Regions from separate parts of the Pseudoclavibacter sp. VKM Ac-2867 genome, predicted to be linked through region 1. Evidence: predicted binding sites of a transcription regulator. Region 1 holds the regulator's gene; each other region holds the start of a gene.
The links. Region 1 encodes HspR, which represses chaperone genes until heat shock. Its sites were predicted from a motif close to AAGTTGAGTCNNNNNGACTCAACTT; they were not measured.
Positions count from the first base shown of each region.

Region 1 (2,260 bases):
GAGGCCGACGTCGAGCGCTACGTCGCCGAGGCCGTCGAGGCGTTCGGCACGATCGACGTGTTCTTCAACAACGCGGGCATCGAAGGCGCCGTCGGCCCGCTCACGGAAGCGAGCGTCGACAACTACGAGAAGGTGTTCGCCGTCAACGTGCGCGGCGTCTTCCTCGGCATGAAGCATGTCCTCAAGGTCATGACCGAGCGCGGCAGCGGCAGCATCATCAACACGTCCTCGGAGGCGGGCCTCGACGGGGCGCCCGGAGTCTCCGCCTACGTCGCGTCGAAGCACGCCGTGGTCGGCTTCACGAAGTCCGCCGCACTCGAGGTCGCCCCGACCGGGGTGCGAGTCAACAGCATCCACCCGTCCGGCGTGAACACGCAGATGGTGCGGCGGCTGGAGGAGGGCTTCGGCGGCGGCGACACGGAGGCCGCGAAGGCCGGGTTCCAGGCCGCTATTCCGATGGGCCGCTACGCCGAGCCGTTGGATATCGCTCGGGTCGTCGTGTTCCTCGGCTCCGACGAGGCGTCGTTCGTGACTGGCGCGCAGTGGCGCGTCGACGGCGGCAACGGAGCCCGCTAGCACCGCGCACCCCGCGCCTCCGCACCCACCCCGCGCGCCGCACACGACGCGAAGAGGTCAGTTTCGCCCCATCCTGGGCCTCAGGATGGGGCCAAACTGACCTTTTCGGCGCTTGAGAAGCGGGTAGTTCGGCGCTCGAGACGCGGGTAGTTCGGCGGGATGCGGCGCGGAAGACGGCGGTCGCGAAGCGGGTGCGGGTGCGGGTGCGGGCGGCGGTGCGGCGCGAAGCGACGCGGGCGCGGGAGCAGGAGCAGGAGCGGCGCGGAAGACGGCGGGAGCGGCAGCGGGCGCGCGCTTACGCGTCCGGCGGCCGCTTGGCGCGGGGAGCGCGCGAACGCGGTGCCGCGGCTTTCGCGCGAGTGCGCTTCGGGCGCGGCTCCTCGGCGTCGGCTTCGTCCTCGGCATCGTGGATGCGCGCCGGCCGCCACACGACGACCTCGGTGCGGCGAGCCGTGCGGCGCCCGTGGGCGAGGGGCACGACGTCGCCGCGCTCCCCGGCCGCGAAGATGCGACCGCCGAGCCTCGTGAGGCGCTCGTCGGCGAGTTCAGCCTCGAGCGCCCGGACGCGGCGGCGCAGTCCCAGCACCTCGCGCTGCAGCTCGAGCACGCGGGCGATGCCCTCGAGGCTTACGCCCTCGTTCGAGAGCACCGCGATCTCGCGCAGCTGCGCGACGTCGCGAAGCGAGTACCGCCGCACGCGCCCGGCCGTGCGCCGAGGCGTGACGAGGCCCATCCGGTCGTATTGGCGAAGCGTCTGCGGGTGCATGTTCGCGAGCTCCGCCGCCATGGCGATCGCGAAGATCGGGGCGTCCTCGTCGAGGTCGGAGGGGAATGCCATGGGCGCCCCTACCTGCCTTGGCGCGCGAGACGCAGCAGGTCCTCGCGGGGGCTCTCGTCTCCGGATGCGGCGACGAAGTCGGCGAGCGCTTTCTCCTGCGCGCTCGACAGGTGATTCGGCACGGCGACCTCGAGGTGCACGAGCAGATCGCCCTTGCCCTTCTTGGACTCGATGCCTCGACCCTTCACGCGGAGCGTCTTCCCGTTCGGCGTTCCCGGAGCGACCTTGACTCGCACGGTCTTGCCGTCGACGGTCGGCACCTCGATGGTGGCGCCGAGCACTGCCTCAGCGAAGGAGACCGGCACGGTCACCTCCAGGTTGAGGCCCGAGCGCGTGAAGACGGGGTCGGGTCGCACGGCGACGGTGAGGATGAGGTCTCCGGCTTCGCCGCCGTTCGGGCTCTGCCCGCCCTTGCCGCGGAGGCGGATCTTCTGCCCGTCCTCGACGCCGGCGGGCACGCGGACCTTCACGACCCGCCCATCCTGACCCTGCAGCTCGACCGTGTCCCCGTGGATGGCGGTCATGAAGCTGAGCGTCGTGGATGCGCTCTGGTCGCGCCCCTTCTGCGGTCCGGTCTGGAACCCGGCAGGCCCGCCGGCGCCGCCGCCGAAGCTGCCTGCGCCGAAGCCGCCGCCCCCGCCGCCGAACATGGAACCGAGGAGGTCCTCGAAGTCGGCGTTCGACGCGCCGCGGCGTCCGCCGCCGCCGTTGAACATGCCGCCGAACACGTCCTCGAAGCCCGCGCCCCCTGGGCCGCCTGGCCCCTGCTGGAAGCGGGCTCCTGAGCCCATGGCGCGCATCTGGTCGTACTCGGCGCGGTGCTCTGGGTCGGAGATGACCGAGTAG
Region 1 is NZ_JADKSL010000019.1:35,427-37,686, reverse strand. Features, by position in the region: gene ITJ67_RS16095 (SDR family NAD(P)-dependent oxidoreductase) at 1-576, shown strand, start outside; gene ITJ67_RS16090 (heat shock protein transcriptional repressor HspR) at 872-1,414, opposite strand; gene ITJ67_RS16085 (DnaJ C-terminal domain-containing protein) at 1,423-2,260, opposite strand, start outside.

Region 2 (2,260 bases), on a different contig from region 1:
TGCCGGGGAGCTCCCCGTAGAGCAGCCGTGAGGCGAGCTCGAGGTTGCCCTCGCGCTGCGCTCGGTCGGCGCGCACGCGGATGTTGTCGAGTTCCTCTCGGAGCTCGCCGATTCGGTTGAGGGACGCCCGCTCGATGCTCCAGCGCTCCTTCAGCTCGCCGAGGCGCGCGTTCTTCGTGTCGAGGTCGGCGCGGAGTGTGGCGAGTCGCTGCCGAGAGGCGTCGTCGTGCTCCTTCTTGAGCGCGAGCTCCTCGAGGCGGAGACGGTCGACCTGTCGCTGAAGGGTGTCGACCTCCACCGGCGAGGAGTCGATCTCCATCCGCAGGCGCGAGGCCGCCTCGTCGATGAGGTCGATCGCCTTGTCCGGCAGCTTGCGGCCCGTGATGTAGCGGTTCGAGAGCGCGGCTGCGGCGACGAGCGCCTGGTCGGCGATCGACACCTTGTGGTGCGCTTCGTACCGTTCTTTCAGGCCGCGGAGGATGGCGATCGAGTCCTCGACGCTGGGCTCGCCGACGAACACCTGCTGGAAGCGTCGCTCGAGTGCCGCATCCGATTCGATGAACTGGCGGTACTCGTCGAGTGTTGTCGCGCCGATGAGGCGCAGCTCGCCACGAGCGAGCATGGGCTTCAGCATGTTCGCTGCCGAGATGCTCGACTCTCCGCCGCCAGCACCCATGAGGGTGTGGAGCTCGTCGATGAACGTGATGATGCGCCCGTCGGATTCGGTGATCTCCTTGAGGACGGCCTTGAGCCGCTCCTCGAAGTCGCCTCGGTACTTGGCGCCCGCGATGAGCGCCGACATGTCGAGGCTGACGAGCTCCTTGTCCTTGAGGGATTCGGCGACGTCGCCGGCGACGATGCGCTGGGCGAGGCCCTCGACGACCGAGGTCTTCCCGACGCCGGGCTCGCCGATGAGCACTGGGTTGTTCTTGGTGCGCCGGGTCAGCACCTGGCTGACGCGTCGGATCTCCGTGTCGCGGCCGATGACCGGGTCGAGCTTGCCCGAGCGGGCGATGTCGGTGAGGTTGATTCCGTACTGTTCGAGTGCGCTCTTGGCCTCTTCGTCTGGTGCCTGAGCGCCTTGCATGTTTGCCATGGGGCTCCTTCGTCAAAGTTGCTTCCGACTCTGATGGATGAAAAGTTGAGTCGATATGGCTCAAGTTTAAGTTCCGGAGCCCGCCATTACCACCCCGAGCTGGGTGACTCAGCCAACTCCCAGCGCAATTTCGACGCCTCCGCACCGCCTCTGACCAGGACTTCTCTCGACGTGGCAGAGTTCCTGTCATGCCAGAAGCACCCGGAGAGAGCCCACTTGACGCCGCCGGACTCCGCGTCGGCAGCGTCGAGCTGCTCGGCGAGCGGTTCTCGATCATCAAGGCCGGGTCGTCGGAGGCTGTGCGCGCCTCAGGATTCGGGAGCCCGAACTCGCTCGCCTACGCGGTCTTCGGCCGCCGATCCGAGCTCCTCGAGACGCAGGAGCTCGATGAAGCCGACGCCGCACTCGCCGCCGTCCGAGCCTTCGATGACGGCGACCCGTCGCTCCTCGAGGCCATCGACGTCCACCAGGACGGCACCGAGCTGCGCCGCGCCATGTGGAGGGCGGCCAGGCTCGTCGAACCCGGCACCCTCGCGAGTTACGGCGACGTCGCGACCATCGCCGGGCATCCGCGCGCCGCCCGCGCCGCCGCGAGCGCGTGCGGCGCCTGCCTCGTGGGCCTCTTCGTGCCCGTGCACCGCATCGTCCGCGCCAGCGGCAAGCTCGCGGGGCACGCCGACGACATCGCTGTCCGACAGGCGCTCATCGACCACGAACGGGCGATGGGGATGCGCGGCTGACGATCAGGAGAGCGCCGCGGTCGAGCTCCGCGCGTGCAGCACGGGGAGGACACGCGTGCGCTGCACCGGTCGACGGGGCCCTTCCTCGAGGCGCGACACCATCGTCTCGACGGCCAGCCGCCCGATGTGCTGCTTGGGAGGGCGCAGCGCCGTGATGGGCGGCTCGGCGTTCTGCGCCACCTCGTCGTCGTAGGCGATGACGGCAAGGTCGTCGGGGATCGACCAGCCGTGATCGCGGGCGTACTGCTGCACGAGCACCGCTTGAGGGTCGGAGTGGATGAGCAGGGCCGTCGCAGATGCCCGGCGACAATCGTCGAGCACTCGAGCGATGAACGCCTCCCTCGACTGCCCGTCCATGTCGTCGAGGTTCGCGTCGACGTCGACCACCGATTCGAGGCCGAGCTCCTTGACAGCACCGCTCCAT
Region 2 is NZ_JADKSL010000033.1:19,925-22,184, reverse strand. Features, by position in the region: gene ITJ67_RS18960 (ATP-dependent Clp protease ATP-binding subunit) at 1-1,096, opposite strand, end outside; gene ITJ67_RS18955 (methylated-DNA--[protein]-cysteine S-methyltransferase) at 1,285-1,836, shown strand; gene ITJ67_RS18950 (substrate-binding domain-containing protein) at 1,840-2,260, opposite strand, start outside.
Region 2: ITJ67_RS18960 (ATP-dependent Clp protease ATP-binding subunit) is a predicted target of HspR. The motif match lies at 1,139-1,163, and genes of this name have one in related genera.

Region 3 (2,260 bases), on a different contig from region 1:
CTCATGCGGGGCAGGCGAGATCCGACGTGCTGGGTGCATCCCGTGTCGCGCGACGTCTGGCGCACGTCCCACTCGCTGGCGGGAGGCGCGACGACGGTGTTCCGCCAGGCGCGGGAGGGGGTGCGGATCGTGTCGTGGGGTGAAGCTGCTGAGATCGCGGTCGATGAGGCTCCCACGCTGCTGGGCTGCGACGACGACTGGAGCGAGCTCCGCCTCGACGCCCTGCCGGAGCTGGCGGATGTGCGGCGACGGAACGAGGGGATGCGGCTCCCGAAGTCGGGTGCGGTGTTCGAGGCGCTGAGTGCGGCGATCATCGAGCAGAAGATCACGGGCCTCGAGGCGCATCGCGCGTGGGACATCCTGCACCGCGACCACGCCGACGCGGCGCCAGGGCCGGCCGGTCTCGTGCCGCGGCACCTGCGCTTGCCGCTCACGCCGGAGCAGTGGCGGCGCATTCCGAGCTGGGATTGGCACCGGGCCGGCGTCGACTCCTCGCGATCCGGAACGGTCATCCGCTCGGCGACGGTCGCCTCGGCGCTGGAGCGCACGAGCAGCCTGCCGACGGGGTCGGAGGAGCCGCTTCGCCGTCTTCGCTCGATCGTGGGCGTCGGTGTGTGGACGGCCAACGAGACCGTGCAGCGCTCGCATGGCGACCCCGACGCTCCGAGCTTCAGTGATTACCACATCCCCAACATGGTCGGATGGGCGCTCGCGGGCTGCGACGTCGACGACGACGGCATGCGGGAGCTGCTCGAGCCGTGGCGCGGACATCGCGAGCGGGTCGTGCGGCTCATCAAGCTCGCGGGCAACCCGCGCCCGAAGCATGGCCCGCGTATGACCGTGCAAGACCACCGCTCCCACTGAGCTTCGCGCCCCGCGTCGACGCGCGCTGACCTCCTTCGAGGGTGCGTTCGCCCAAGGCTGACGGGGTTTTCAGCGAATTTTCTGGCACTCGAGGGGGTGGAGTGCTAATTTTCTGCTCAAGGAAGTTGACACCGGTCGACTCAAGTTCACCGCACCGTCTCGCGTAGACGAGCGTGCGTACAAGGAAGGGAAAACGACATGGCACGCGTCTTCGATCCGTTCCAGGAGATGGAACGACTTTTCCAGGGAGCACCGAACAGCCCGCGTTCGATGCCCATCGACCTCTACCGCGAGGCCGACCACTACATCCTCACCGCTGACCTGCCCGGCATCGACCCGAGCTCGATCGACGTCGACCTCGACGGCCAGCAGCTGACGATCCGGGCCGAGCGCAGCACGGTCAACGCCGAGGGGGCCAAGTGGCTCGTCCGTGAGCGCAACGGCGGCAGCTACCTCCGCCAGTTCACGCTCGGCCAGGGGCTCGACACCGAGCGCATCGCGGCGAGCTACGAGCATGGCGTGCTGACCGTGACCGTGCCGGTCAGCGAGCGCGCGAAGCCACGCAAGATCGAGGTCGAGAGCGGCACGAAGGTCGAGACCATCCAGGCCTAAGGGGCCCGGTGATCGCAGCTTCGTGAAGCGAACCCAGTAATGCAGAGAGGGGCAGCGCCGACTGGCGCTGCCCCTCTCTGTAACTCCGCGTTTCGGCACGTGCCCGCGACGCGCGCTTTCGCTGGTCAGGCGGCGTGGAGTCCCGTCCCTGCTTCTTCCGCGTCGCGGGCGAGCTTCGCGGCCGCCGCGTATCGGCTGCGGAGCGCCGCGTCAGGGGCAGGCTCGAGGCGAGCGATCGTCTCGACGGGCCAGTCCGGACGTGTCCCGGTCGCCACCCAGGCGGCCTGGCGGGCCGCGCCGTCGGCGACATACTCGCCGGGTGCTGGGATCTCGACGGGCACATCGAAGAGGGTCGGCGCGACGGCGCGCACGCCCTCGCTCAGCGCGGCGCCGCCGATGAGCATGACTCGCTTCGCCTCGACACCGAGCGCACGGTGGGCGTCGAGTGCCTGCGCGAGGCTGCCGAGCATGCCCTCGACTGCGGCCCTAGCGAGGTTCTCGCGGGTGAATGAGCCGCGGGTCATGCCGAGGAGCGATGCGGTCGCATCCGGCAGGTCGGGGGTGCGCTCCCCGTCGAGGTATGGCACGAACGCGAGACCACCGGAACCGACGGGGGCGGATGCGGCCAGCCGACCGAACTCCTCATGGTCGACGCCGAGCACCTCGGCGGTCGTGTCGATGACACGTGCTGCGTTGAGGGTCGCGGACAGGGGAAGGAATGCTCCCGTCGCGTCCGCGAACCCGGCGAGCCCGCCGCGGGGATCGACCACCGGTCGGTCGGCGA
Region 3 is NZ_JADKSL010000004.1:116,535-118,794, reverse strand. Features, by position in the region: gene ITJ67_RS05990 (DNA-3-methyladenine glycosylase family protein) at 1-864, shown strand, start outside; gene ITJ67_RS05985 (Hsp20/alpha crystallin family protein) at 1,063-1,476, shown strand; gene ITJ67_RS05980 (xylulokinase) at 1,602-2,260, opposite strand, start outside.
Region 3: ITJ67_RS05985 (Hsp20/alpha crystallin family protein) is a predicted target of HspR. The motif match lies at 987-1,011, and genes of this name have one in related genera.